3 regions of the Serratia sp. JSRIV002 genome follow, and region 2 is predicted to be linked to each of the others. Evidence: predicted binding sites of a transcription regulator. Region 2 holds the regulator's gene; each other region holds the start of a gene.

Region 1 (4,671 bases), 410 kb from region 2:
AAAGCAGTTTTCCGGCAGTTTGACCTTATCGATCAGCGGTTGCCATTGGTGGAACTCTTCATCGCTGATGCTTAGTGCCTCGGGCACCGGGTTGTCGTTTTCATTCTGCCGGGCTACCAACAGCGAGCGAAAATTCTGCTTATCCTGCACCTTATCGAGCCACAGCCGGATCAGCATACGGTCATACAACGCTTCAAGGCTGCTATCGGCCTCGGGTAATTCATTGGAGGCGGTGACCAGCAGGCGCAGGGGAATGGGCTCTTCACTATTACCGTTACGGAAGCGGCGCTCGTTGATCGCGGTCAGCAGGGTATTGAGGATAGCCGGGCCAGCCTTCCAGATTTCATCAAGAAAGACAATCTCGGCTTCGGGCAGATAACCCGCAGTCAGACGCTGATAGCGGCCTTCATCTTTCAGAGCCTGGATCGACAGCGGGCCAAACACCTCTTCCGGCGTGGAAAAGCGCGTCATCAGGTATTCAAAGGAGCGAGCGCTGCGGAAGGCAAATTTCAGCCGGCGGGCGATCAGGCTCTTGGCGATCCCCGGCGGGCCCAGCAGGAACACGCTTTCGCCGCACAAGGCTGCCAGCAAGCAAAGCCTGATAGCCTCTTGCCGTTCATAAAGGCCGCTCTCCAGCGCACTGCTGAGGCGGGCGATCCGTTCTGCCAGAAGTGTTGATGACGCCATAAAATAGCTCGCGTTGTCCGGAGGTTAGAGCCTGCCACCCAGGCCGACAGCCAATCTTGCTAGAGAATCCGATGATAAACCATCATTATTTTTAGCCTTATAGCTGGTTGATTAGTAAAATTTTTCTATGCTCAACAAGGGGGCTGATTCACATTTTGTTTATTTTTGGGGTCAGATAGTAGAGTAGGCAAGTGCTATAAATGATGCATACTGTGCGCCTTTTACCGGGTGTGACGGATCTTGGAGCCCGTATCTTTAACCTGATGCTGATGCATCGGTTGACGGATGATCTAGCAAAAGAAGCAAACTATGAGCACAGAACATAAACAGTCTTTATCGGCGGTTACCCTGGCGGCTATTGGGGTCGTTTACGGTGATATCGGCACCAGCCCGCTCTATACCTTGCGAGAATGTTTTTCCGGTCATTACGGTTTTGATGTCCGTCCCGACGTGGTGTTTGGTTTTCTTTCCTTAATCTTCTGGATGTTGATCGTCATCGTTTCCTTGAAGTATCTCACCTACGTCATGCGTGCGGATAACGCCGGTGAAGGCGGGATACTGACGTTGATGTCTTTGGCTGGGCGCCATACCTCGGCACGTACGACCTCTTTGCTGGTGATCCTGGGCCTGATTGGTGGCAGCTTCTTCTATGGCGAGGTAGTGATCACTCCGGCGATCTCGGTGATGTCGGCGATCGAAGGGTTGGAGATTGCCGCCCCGTCGCTTGATCCCTACATCGTCCCGCTGTCTATTCTGGTACTGACCTTACTGTTCGCCATCCAAAAACATGGCACCGGTAGCGTGGGCAAACTGTTTGCCCCGGTGATGCTGCTGTGGTTTATCGTATTGGCGGTCCTGGGGGCGCGCAGCATTATCGCCAACCCGGAAGTGTTGCAGGCGCTGAACCCTAAATGGGCCCTCAACTTCTTTGTTGAATATAAGAAGGTGTCCTTCTTCGCGCTCGGTGCGGTGGTACTGTCGATTACCGGTGTGGAAGCGCTGTATGCCGATATGGGCCACTTTGGCAAATTCCCGATCCGCCTGGCCTGGTTCACCGTGGTACTGCCTTCGCTGGTGCTTAACTACTTCGGCCAAGGCGCATTGCTGCTGAAAAATCCGGAAGCGATCAAGAACCCGTTCTTCCTGTTGGCCCCCGATTGGGCGTTGATCCCGCTGTTGATATTGGCTACGCTGGCCACGGTTATTGCCTCGCAGGCGGTCATTTCCGGCGTTTTCTCGTTGACCCGCCAGGCCGTTCGTCTGGGCTATCTGTCACCGATGCGCATCATTCATACCTCGGAAATGGAGTCCGGCCAGATCTATATCCCGGTGATCAACTGGACCCTGTATATCGCCGTGGTGTTGGTGATTGTGGGCTTCGAACACTCCAGTAACCTGGCCGCGGCCTATGGTATTGCGGTGACCGGCACCATGGTATTGACCAGCATCCTGATCACCTCCGTCGCCATCAAGAATTGGCATTGGAATCGCTTCCTGGTGGGAGGCATTCTGGTGATGCTGCTGATTATCGATGTACCGATGTTCTCGGCGAACGCCTTGAAACTGTTCTCTGGCGGTTGGTTGCCACTGATGTTGGCCCTGGTGATGTTCCTGATCATGATCACCTGGAAGAGTGAACGTTTCCGCCTGCTGCGCCGGATGCATGAGCACGGTAACTCCCTTGAAGCACTGATTGCCTCACTGGAAAAATCGCCACCGGTTCGCGTGCCGGGCACTGCGGTGTTTATGTCGCGGGCGATTAACGTGATCCCGTTTGCCCTGTTGCATAACCTCAAGCACAACAAAGTGCTGCATGAGCGGGTAGTGCTGCTGACCTTGCGTACCGAAGATGCCCCTTATGTGCATAACGTCCGGCGTGTGACGATTGAGCAATTGTCACCGACCTTCTGGCGAGTGGTAGCCAGCTATGGCTGGCGTGAAACGCCGAACGTTGAGGAAGTCTTCCACCGCTGTGGGTTGGAAGGGCTGCCATGCCGGATGATGGAGACGTCGTTCTTTATGTCCCATGAATCGCTGATCCTCACCAAACGGCCGTGGTATCTGTTCCTGCGCGGCAAGCTGTTTATCGCCCTGAGCCGCAACGCATTGCGGGCTGCCGACCAGTTTGAGATCCCGCCCAACCGGGTCATCGAACTGGGAACCCAGGTCGAAATCTAAAAGAGAGGGCTCAGCATTTGCTGGGCCCTTCTTTTTTAGCTACGCTTTATCAAACGTGAGCGAAACGTTTCGATGGCGATCACATTTCCGCTATGACAGGGTTGTCTTCCTCTGCTGATTTTCTACACTGACTCAATAGCGAAACGTTTCGCTGCTGGAGTTTACTCATGAAAAAAGGCGTACTACTGAATTCTGACGTTTCTGCGGTGGTCTCTCGTCTCGGCCACACCGATCAGATCGCGATTTGCGATGCAGGCTTGCCGATCCCGGCCGTGACGCCGCGTATCGATCTGGCGCTGACCCAAGGGGTGCCGACATTCTTACAGGTTGTAGGCGTGGTGACGCAGGAAATGCAGGTAGAGAGCGCCATCCTGGCGGAAGAGATCGTCAAGCATAACCCGTCGCTCCACGAGGCATTACTGGCTCAACTGACTCAGCTTGGCCAACACCAGGGCAATACCATCAGCATCAGCTATATCAGCCACAGCGCGTTTAAAGCGCAAACCGAACATAGCCGGGCCGTGATCCGCAGCGGAGAATGTTCGCCCTACGCGAACGTGATCCTGTGCTCCGGCGTAACTTTCTGAGGCGCCTATGCAACCTTTACTGCAACTGAAGGGGATCGATAAGGCCTTTCCCGGCGTGAAGGCGCTTTCTGGGGCCGCCCTGAGCGTTTATCCCGGCAGGGTGATGGCGCTGGTGGGGGAAAACGGTGCTGGCAAGTCCACCATGATGAAAGTGCTGACCGGTATCTATAACAAAGATGCGGGCAGCCAATATTTCCTCGACAAGGAAGTGGCTTTCAACGGGCCGAAGGATTCGCAGGACGCGGGTATCGGCATCATCCACCAAGAACTGAACCTGATCCCGCAGCTGACCATTGCCGAGAACATCTTTCTTGGCCGCGAGTTCGTTAACCGTTTTGGCCGCATCGACTGGAAACGCATGTATGCCGAAGCGGACAAACTGCTGGCGCGTTTGAACCTGCGCTACAGCAGCCACCGGCTGGTGGGGGAATTGTCGATTGGCGATCAGCAAATGGTGGAAATCGCCAAGGTGCTGAGCTTTGAATCCAAAGTGATCATCATGGATGAGCCGACCGATGCCCTGACCGATACCGAAACCGCCTCGCTGTTTAAAGTGATCAACGAGCTGAAAGCCGAAGGCCGCGGTATTGTTTATATCTCCCACCGCCTGAAAGAGATCTTCGAAATCTGCGACGATGTGACCGTATTCCGTGACGGGCAATTTATTGCCGAGCGGCCGGTTGCCGAACTGAATGAAGATTCGCTGATTGAAATGATGGTGGGTCGCAAGCTGGAAGAGCAGTATCCACGTCTGAACCTGCCGCGCGGTGAAAAACGCCTGCAGGTGAGCCACGTTTCCGGCCCTGGCGTGCATGACGTCAGCTTTACTTTATACCGCGGTGAGATTTTGGGTGTGGCTGGCCTGATGGGGGCTGGGCGTACCGAACTGATGAAGATCCTGTACGGAGCGGCGCCACGTAAAAGCGGCACCGTGAATCTGGACGGCCATGAGGTGGTGACTCGTACTCCTCAGGACGGCCTGGCTAACGGCATTGTCTATATCTCCGAAGACCGTAAGCGTGATGGTCTGGTGCTGGGGATGTCGGTGAAGGAAAACATGTCGCTGACCGCGCTGCGCTACTTCAGCCGCGCCGGTGGTGGCCTGAAACATGCCGACGAGCAGATCGCCGTCAGCGATTTTATCCGCCTGTTCAATATCAAAACGCCGTCGATGGAGCAGCCGATTGGTTTGCTTTCCGGCGGCAATCAGCAAAAAGTG
Region 2 (4,671 bases):
CTGCTGCACGTGGTTTGATGATCCTCAATGCCGGGCCAAATGTGATCCGTTTTGCCCCTTCGTTGGTGGTTGAGCTGAAAGATATCGACGAGGGCATGGCGCTGTTCGAATTGGCCGTACAGGATGTGATTAACGGCTGATCAAGTTAGCGGGGCTGCGGTCCCGCTAGTCTCAGCTTTCCCGCAATTTGCGCTTCAGCCAGATCCCATGATGTGGGCGCTGGCGCCATGCCAATGACGAAATGGTATGCATCACGGTCAGGTGAGAAAGGATCCGCCTCAAGTGGCGTTCCATCTCGGTGATCGGCATATCTGGATGCAGGTCCGGCGGCTGCATGATGCTGTTGCTGGTACTCGGGCCGTCATATTCCAACCGCTGCTGACAGCTCTGTAAGGCGATCTCACAGGTTTGCAGATACTCCTGAGCCAGCTTTGGCGTCAGCATATAGTGCTCGCGCGCCAGAATGGTCATCGCATTCAGGTGTTCAACAATAAACTGGTTATGGGTGATCCACAGCCGCATATCAGCCAGATAATTCGATTCAAACCCCGGTTCCTGCATCGCCTGATTGAGGGAGGTAAACAGGGCGTTATGCGCCTGATTGACCTGCATGCGTGTGTAGGCCAGTTCGCTGGGGTCGGGTTCCTGTTCTTCCAGCAATAAACGCAGTGCAGTCTGATCGTGCTCCAGAGCCTGATGGGCGTTTTTACGCAGCATGCCGCTCTGCCACTGCGGCCATAGCCAGATCGTGCCACCAAACACCAGTACGCAGCCGATAAGGGTATCGATCAGGCGGGGGACCAGGAAATGGGTACCGTTCAGCGCCAGGAGCTGCAAGGTGTAGACGGCGGTCACGGTGAAGCCCATCACCGCCAGCCCGTAGTTTTTCCGCAGGATCAGATAGGCCGCCAGGGTGATGGCCAACATGATGCTCAGCGTCACGTTCTCCGGCATCTGTAGTTGCAACAGTCCAGCGGCAATCACCAGCCCGGCCAACGTGCCGAGGGCACGGTGCTGGATCCTCACCCGCGTGGCGTTATAGCCGTTTTGGCTGACCAGCATGATGGTCAGCAAGATCCAGTAGGGTTTTGGCAGATTGAACAGCATGCCAAGGCTGCTGCCTGCCGCCAGAATGACCCCCAGTCTGGCGGCGTTACGCAAGGCGTTGGATTTGAACGATAGATAGCTCACCACTGCAGGCCAGAACGGCAGGCGTGACTGATTGGCCATCAGATTACGGCGGTAAAGTGGGTGCTGAGTGCGCAGCAGGCGTGCGATGCGACTGAAGTGGTAATAGCAGAACTGGCCAACCGGATTATCGGCGTGCTGTGAGGCCACTTTTTCCAGCGCCGCCAGCTCATTCTTCATGCTGAAACGCGAAGAGTGCCGATGATAGAGAATATCGTCGGCCACCACCCGCAGGCGCGTGGCGATCACCTGGGCGTTGCGGCGGATGATCGCTTCGGCCTGGCTTTGCTCCACCAGCTTTTGCACTTCTTCCGGCAGATGCAGGCTGACGGTGATGTGCTCTTGCAAATCGAGCGCCACCTGAAACGTACGCCGCAGGCGCTTTTGCTCCAGGTTATTGGCATGGGGCAGGAAATTAAGCTGTTGGTATAGCAGACTGATCAGATCCATGACTTTCTGCTGGCGTTGCAACAGCGGCGGCAGGGCAGTTTCAGGATCGGTATGCTGCGTCAGTAATGAGTATTTGGCTTCAAAATAGTCGGCCAGCTGCATATACAGCTGGCTTAGAGATTCGCGCATCGGCTGCTCTTTCCACAGCTTGAACCAGGCCCAGGTAAACAGCCCGTACCAGGCGGTGCCGACGATATACAGCAAAGGGGCATGCCAGATTGGCACGGTGCCTACCATGCTGAGGGAAAAGATGGCGGCGACCAATGCGGCTGGTAGCAGGCGTGCGTGCAGCGGGCTGATCTCACCGCTGACGCCGAGCAACAGCGCCATTGCCAGCATCAGCAAGGGTAACGGCAGATCCCACAGCAGGGCTTGTTGCAGCAGAAGGCTGCTGAGTGCGAACAGGGAGCCGCCTACGACCAGGCGTTTGAAAAAGCGTTTGTGCGGCGTATCCAGCCCGGCAATGTTGCAGCAGGCGGGCACCAACGAGAACAGCATGCCGAGTTGCAGGTTGCCAATCAGTAAACCAAACGCCACCGGCAGGCACAACACCAGCGTTTGCCGCAGTGCGTAGTTGACTTCCGGGTGGTAGATCAGGCGGCGCCACATGGTTGGCTATTCAGCAGGTAAAGAAACGGCGCATTGCTGCACCGTTTCCCTGGGGATTAACGCGTACCGTACACGACAATGGTTTTGCCGTGCGCGGAGATCAGGTTTTGATCTTCGAGCATTTTCAAAATACGACCGACGGTTTCACGTGAGCAACCGACGATTTGGCCAATTTCCTGGCGGGTGATTTTGATCTGCATGCCGTCTGGGTGAGTCATGGCATCAGGCTGTTTTGCCAGGTTCAGCAAGGTCTGTGCAATGCGGCCGGTTACGTCAAGGAAGGCGAGGTTACCCACTTTCTCTGAGGTGACTTGCAGGCGGTTAGCCATCTGTGCGGACAGGCGCATCAGGATATCCGGGTTAACCTGGATCAACTGGCGGAATTTCTTGTAGGAAATTTCAGCCACTTCACAGGCGGTTTTGGCCCGTACCCAGGCGCTACGCTCCTGGCCTTCTTCAAATAATCCTAGCTCGCCGATGAAATCCCCCTGGTTAAGGTAGGACAGGATCATCTCTTTGCCTTCTTCATCTTTAATCAGCACCGCGACGGAGCCTTTGACGATGTAGTAAAGCGTTTCGGCCTTTTCACCTTGGTGAATAAGCGTACTCTTCGATGGATATTTGTGGATATGGCAATGAGACAGGAACCATTCGAGAGTCGGGTCTGTTTGCGGTTTGCCGAGAACCATTCGCTGTTATCCTCTGTTGTTATCGCTGCCTTGTATCACAGGGGTCAGAGTTCCCTGTAAAACGTGCTTATAGCCCGGTGTTTTAATTGTGGCTATCAACAGGTTTTGAGGCGTGTTATAGAAATACGCTTGTGCTCTAGCATATTAACTTGCAGGGAGAGCTGCAAGCTACATTCTGTTAACAAACCAATATAGGGGCCTTTCCTTGGACATATCCCTGAAATCGGTGACCTGGAAAGAGTTATTGCGGCTCTGTTTGTAGCACAGAGTGAGGCGGGTGTCTTGTGTTGTCTCGCTTCAGCATGATTAGCGTCAGGTTACGTTGCCAGAATGTATGCGAAAGCGTACCCTGTTTTTAAGAAATTAACCGGAGTGTGTAACATGCAGGCAAGAGTTAAGTGGGTAGAAGGGCTGACATTCCTGGGTGAGTCTGCGTCTGGTCACCAGGTTTTGATGGATGGCAACGCTGGCGATAAAGCGCCAAGCCCGATGGAAATGGTGTTGATGTCCGTCGGCGGCTGTAGCGCCATCGACGTAGTGTCGATCCTGCAAAAAGGGCGTAACGATGTGCGTGACTGTGAGGTAAAACTGACCTCCGAGCGTCGTGAAGAAGCACCGCGTCTGTTTACCCATATCAATCTGCATTTTATCGTCACCGGCAAAGGGCTGACCGATAAGATCGTCGAGCGTGCGGTGGATCTTTCCGCCGAGAAATACTGCTCCGTCTCCTTGATGCTGGGTAAAGCCGCCAGCATTACCCACAGCTTCGAAATCCGCGAAGTGGCCTGATCCTACCAAGGGTAGCGCAGGCAGTGGGCACGCAATAAATCAAGAAATCGCCGTGCCGTCACGGTTAGCGGCGATTTCTGTGAATACAGCACGCAATATTGCGCTTGTGGCAACGTGTCGATAGGCAATGCCACCAGCCGACGCTGCAAATAGAACGGTGCACTCATCGCCCGCGCCACGATAGTCAAATAATCCGCCTCCAGCACCATATTCAAGCCACAGGTCACAGAGTCCGAGCGAATGGGCGAACGACTCAATTGCTGATAGAAGGTGCCTAACACCGCACGCAACTGCTGGTAGTAACCCATATCGGTTTCCGGTAATAACCACTTGGCCTCACGCAATTCGTCCAACGAGGTGGCCTGCGCCAGTGGGTGCCCCTGGCGTGCGATAATGCAAAAAGAGGCGTTGAACAGCGGTTCACGCACCAGATCCTCCAGCGGAAGTTCCGGGCTGACGGTACCCACGGCAAAATCCAGGCGGCCTTCGCGCAATGCTGGCAGTAGCGTAGAAAGCTGCGCCTCGCGGATCAGCAGATTGGCCTGTGGAAACGGCTGTTTGAAGGCCTCGACCAGTTCCGGTAATACCGTCAGGGCGAGTAGCGAAGAGCAACCAATGGCGACGTTACCTTGCGAATGCTGATTCAACTGCTGGATCTCGTCGGCGGCGCGCTGCAATTCCTCCAGGATCAACTGCATTCGCAGGGCGAAGGCGCGGCCGGTTTCGGTCAGCGTCATTCCCTGACTGCTGCGATTGATCAACTGGGTTTCCAGGATCTGTTCCAGTTCACGGATGGTGCGGCTCACCGCCGGTTGAGATTGCTCAAGCGCGCGTGCCGCCCCGCGAATACTGCCGCTGCGGATCACCTGCTGGAAGACTTTCAACTGTTGTAACTTCGGTAAATAGCGCATTCCCCACCCTATCAATAAAAAGCATCACCCCTTAC
Region 3 (4,671 bases), 2.5 Mb from region 2:
GCCAAACTCTGCCAGCGCTCGGTGCTGGTATCGGTTTGGGTATCGAGGATATGTTTGGGATCCAACACGATGTCTTTGGAAGAGACGCTGACCGCCAGCGCCGCATCGTTACGGTCGGTGATCATCGCTCGGTTGGTGGGCACCACCTGGGTACGAATGGAACGCTGGTCAGCCTGATCGGCCAACTGTTGGTGTTCCAACAGCTGTAAATAGCCGACCCGGAACATCAAGAGAAAAAAGCAGACCAAAATGCCCGCACAAATCCAGCCAAAACGCGCCGTCGAGTAGTTTTTACCGTTTTTCTTGGTTGGAGGAGCCACTGTTAAGCCTACGTTTTTAAACTGATTATTTATCCGCTAAGTCTAACCTGAGTCAGGTTGCCAGAAGGTTGCAGTTTGTAAGAAAGTAAAAACAAACGCGTTTAATGTTGCACATCGTCACTGTCTCCCAACTGCTTCTGGGTAGCGTCGTTTTGCCCCGGCGCTGGCGCATTGGCCGGGTCGAAAATATGGTCCAGGATTGCCCTGGCCGTTGGCCCTGCAACGACACCATCCCCACCCCCGTTTTCCAGAATTAGTGCCATCGCCACCCGCGGGTTTTTATACGGCGCAAACAGGGTGTAGAAAATATGGTCACGCAGGCGTACCGGGATCATTTTGGCATTGTAAGTCTGGTTTTCTTTCAGGCTGAAAACCTGTGAGGTCCCCGATTTGGCCGCTATCTGGTAGGGCGCGGTATGGAACAGCTTATACCCGGTGCCGTTAGGCAGGTTCGCCATGCCATACATACCGTTGCGCACAATTCCCCAATACGGCGATTTGGCCTCGCCAATCTGCGCGGCCTGCTCTGGTGGCCGGTAGCGTTCGACTTCCCGGCCCCGTCTCATCGAATACAACAGATGCGGCGTTTTCACCCTGCCGCTGTTGATCAGCGTGGTCAGCGCTTTCACCATCTGGATCGGCGTAGCGATCCAATACCCCTGGCCAATACCCACCGAGACGGTATCACCTTGGTACCAGCCTTTCTTGTGTACCCGTTGCTTCCATTCCCTGCTCGGCAGCACGCCGCGATATTCCTCGTTCAGATCGATTCCCGTCGGTTGGCCATAGCCAAACTGGCTGAGCCACTGGTGGATCCGGTCGATCCCCATCTCATAGGCGACCTGATAGAAGAAGGTGTCGGCCGACTCCTCGATCGCCTTGGTGACGTTCAGCAGGCCGTGCCCGGTTTTCAACCAGTCGCGATAGCGGCGCTGCGTTCCCGGCAAGGTCCAGGTGGGTGCGCCAAAGAAAGTGGTGGTTGGGGTAATGACACCGGCAAACAGTGCCGATACCGCCATATAAGGTTTTACCGTTGATGCAGGCGGGTATAACCCCTGCGTCACGCGGTTAATCAGCGGTAAATCCGGGTTGCTGAGTAGCGACTTATAAGCCTGATAGCCAATACCTTTGACGAACGGGTTGGGATCGTAGCTAGGGCTGGAGACCATCGCCAGAATACCTCCGTCACGCGGATCGGCAACCACCACCGCCGCCCGTTGCCCTTTGAGCAAGCCTTCAATGTACTGTTGCAGGTGCAGATCCAGCGTCAGATAGATATCTTTGCCCGCCTGGGGTGGCTGTTCCTTCAGCAGGCGAACGATACGCCCGTGGTTATCCACCTCCACTTCCTGATAGCCGGTGGTGCCGTGTAACTCTTTCTCGTAATAGGCTTCCAGCCCCTGTTTGCCAATATTGTGGTCGGCCGCATAGTTTTGCGCCAGGCCCTGCTGCTCCAGCTTTTTAACGTCGTTATCGTTAATGCGGGAGACATACCCCACCACATGAGCCAACTGTGCCCCGTAAGGATATTGCCGCTGCTGGTAGGTCTCGATGGTCACTCCGTCAAAGCGATACTGGTTTACCGCAAAACGAGCCACCTCGGTTTCGCTAAGCCCGGTCTTCAGCGTAACTGGCTTATAGCGGCTATTGTGATGCATATCGTCACGGAAGGCGGCGATATCATCCGGCGTCAAATCTACAATGGGCGTCAGGTTTTGCAACAGCGTTGCCATATCGGCAATCTTGCTGGGGGTCACTTCAATCTGATACAGCTGTATATTGCGCACCAACGGGATGCCGTTGCGATCGAAGATCAGGCCACGATGGGGGGCAATGGGCAGCATCTTGATGTCGTTTTGATTGGAGCGCGTTTGGTAAAACGCATGCTGTTTGATCTGCAACTGATACAGGTTGAAAACCAGCAAGCCAAAACAGGCGACGACCAGCACCATCGCCACGCAGGCACGGCGAATGAACAACGTTTCTTCGGCGGGATGGTCACGGAATGGATCTTGCAATTGGGCCATGCGCAGAGTCTTACCTGTTTGACTGGGCGAAAAGCCGGCAAGCATAGCGTTAATAATCCGGGGGCTACATTAAAAGGTTGCTAATGAGTTGGCATAAATGTTTCAACATATTGGAATGTTGCCAGGATTTGTCAGACAGGCCATAACGACTATTGAGACGCCAATTATTCCAATGCTACAATGTGACGCAGATCACACCAACAACCTAAACCACCGTCTATCCAATGCGCATTCTGCCCCAAGGTCTGATACCTGGAGTTGGCTGCGGCATGTGTAGCAAAGGATCACCTTCGATGAGTACCATAGCCACTGGCTTTATTATGATGCGCTGGGAATTACTGAGCGCAGTGATGATGTTTCTGGCCAGCCAACTGAATGTGGTGTGCCGCAAGGCCAGCCGTAACGGCATGGCGTTTGTGTTCAGCAGCCTCGGGTTGTTCACTAGCTGCTGGTTTGTGATGGGGCTGATGGGCATGTCCTTCAACCTGGCTGGCATTATGCAATTCTGGGCGTCATTCAAAGACGTTTTCATCGATGTCATGAGCCAGAACCCAACCGCCTTCCCTCTGCCATAACCGTTTTTCCAGTCTAGACGGGCGCAGCTATCGCGCCCCGGCAAAGTTAGTGGCGCATCCAGGGCGTTAAGGTCACGCCGACCAGCAAACCTTCCGGGCTTAACAAACGGGTGACGCTCTGGCCCCACGGCTCCAGACGGTTGGCTACCAGCAGTTTATAGCCCTGATCCAGCAGCGTTTGGGTAGCCTTCGCCATATCTGCCACGTCAAACTCCATCCACGCCTGTGGCACCGGCAAATCTTGTGGCCATTGATCCTGGCCAAAGCAAGATTGAGCCGCCTGCGCCAGTGGCCACAGCGCAAAGTGCTTCACGCCCGCCAAGGCATCGTGCTCGGTCAGCAGATAGTCCTCATTCCCTTCCATTGGCTTTAGCGGCAACCCCAGCGCTTGCTGATAAAACGCGGCACTTTGGCTGGTGTTTTGGGTGATCGGGCCAAAACCCGCGACAAAAAGTACCTCAACACCACAAAATGGTTGTTCCATATCCTTTCTCCTCAGGGATTAACGGCTTTGCTGCCGCAGCCGTATCGGCGTATAGCCATAGAATGCCTTGAAACGGTGGCTGAAATGGCTGGCCGAGCTAAAGCCGCAGTCCAGCGCAATCTGGGTTAGCGGCATCAGCGTGTTGCGCAGTAATTTCTCCGCCTGCCGCAAACGCACCTGCATCACATATTGATGCGGCGCCTGCCCGGTGCTGTGTTTAAACATGCGGGCAAAATGAAACTCGCTTAATTCCGCCTGAGCGGCCAAGTCTGCCAGCACCAAGGATTGATCGAGATGGTGATAGATAAACTCCTGCACCCGCTTCAGCACGGCCGGTGCCAGCCCACCACGCACGCTGGGCAGCCGCCATTGGAACTGGGTGTAGCGCTGAAGCATATGCGACATCAACAGCGTAGAGGCGCTGCTCAGTGCCAGTTGGTTGGCGCTATCTTGCCAATTGTGATTAAGTAAAAACTGGCGATACAGCAGCGTGATTTGCGGATCTTCCGCAAACGACAGCGGCTCTACGTTGATGGACGCCGGGCTGCGATCCCAGGTCTGCTCCACCAAATGGCGCAAATGCTGGTCGGTACAGTACAGATGCACAAAAGAGAGATTGCTGCGGACATCCCAGGTGGATTCGTAATGACGCGGCATGATGCAAAAACGATCCGGGCCGCCGCCGTTCTGCCACCCCCCTGGTACCTTCTGATAGCACTCATAACCATCCGCCACGTACAGGCTGAGGGTGTGGTGATCGGCACTTTCCTGGGTGATACGGTCGTTGCAGTTGGACCAGGCCGCAAGTTGCACGCCAGATCCCAGTTGCACGCTATTGTGCAACCGGGCTTTATGTTGGTGCAGTGTTTCAAATGCCAGGTATGCCATAGCTGCCCTATTCCTGTGATCCAAGCCGTTTCAGTTTAAAGAGTGCTGGCGCGGGATACCAGTTGTCACCGGGCGCTTTTAACAAAAAAAGCGCAAGAATATGCAATTGGCCGCAAAAGGCTGAAAGCGTTACGGCGCAAAAAGATGAATACTCCCGTCATCATTCACAGGAGAATTTATGAATACGCTGTTGTATCTTGCCGTGGTGCTGATTTGGGGCACCACCTGGATTGCGATTACCCTGCAACAAGGCACGGTGGCGATCCCCGTTTCGATCGGTTACCGCTTCCTGCTGGCTGCCGCCGTGATGTGGCTGGCCATGCTGGCGCTACGCCGTCTGCGGGCCATTAGCCTGCGGGACCACCTGTTCTGCATGT

The links. Region 2 encodes CRP, which controls carbon source genes, mostly activating them, when cyclic AMP is high. Its sites were predicted from a motif close to ATGTGANNNNNNTCACAT; they were not measured.
Region 1: rbsD (D-ribose pyranase) is a predicted target of CRP. The motif match lies at 2,933-2,950, and genes of this name have one in related genera.
Region 3: KGP26_RS14470 (YjcB family protein) is a predicted target of CRP. The motif match lies at 2,528-2,545, and genes of this name have one in related genera.

Annotation. Positions count from the first base shown of each region.
Region 1 is NZ_CP074143.1:6,009,131-6,013,801, reverse strand. It holds gene ravA (ATPase RavA) at 1-687, opposite strand, end outside; gene kup (low affinity potassium transporter Kup) at 997-2,865, shown strand; gene rbsD (D-ribose pyranase) at 3,033-3,452, shown strand; gene rbsA (ribose ABC transporter ATP-binding protein RbsA) at 3,460-4,671, shown strand, end outside.
Region 2 is NZ_CP074143.1:5,601,887-5,606,557, reverse strand. It holds gene KGP26_RS26330 (aspartate aminotransferase family protein) at 1-140, shown strand, start outside; gene KGP26_RS26325 (YccS/YhfK family putative transporter) at 172-2,247, opposite strand; gene crp (cAMP-activated global transcriptional regulator CRP) at 2,304-2,936, opposite strand; gene KGP26_RS26315 (OsmC family protein) at 3,318-3,725, shown strand; gene KGP26_RS26310 (LysR substrate-binding domain-containing protein) at 3,728-4,636, opposite strand.
Region 3 is NZ_CP074143.1:3,070,558-3,075,228, forward strand. It holds gene KGP26_RS14460 (penicillin-binding transpeptidase domain-containing protein) at 1-320, opposite strand, end outside; gene mrdA (penicillin-binding protein 2) at 422-2,347, opposite strand; gene KGP26_RS14470 (YjcB family protein) at 2,641-2,922, shown strand; gene KGP26_RS14475 (glyoxalase) at 2,969-3,406, opposite strand; gene KGP26_RS14480 (helix-turn-helix domain-containing protein) at 3,425-4,294, opposite strand; gene KGP26_RS14485 (DMT family transporter) at 4,473-4,671, shown strand, end outside.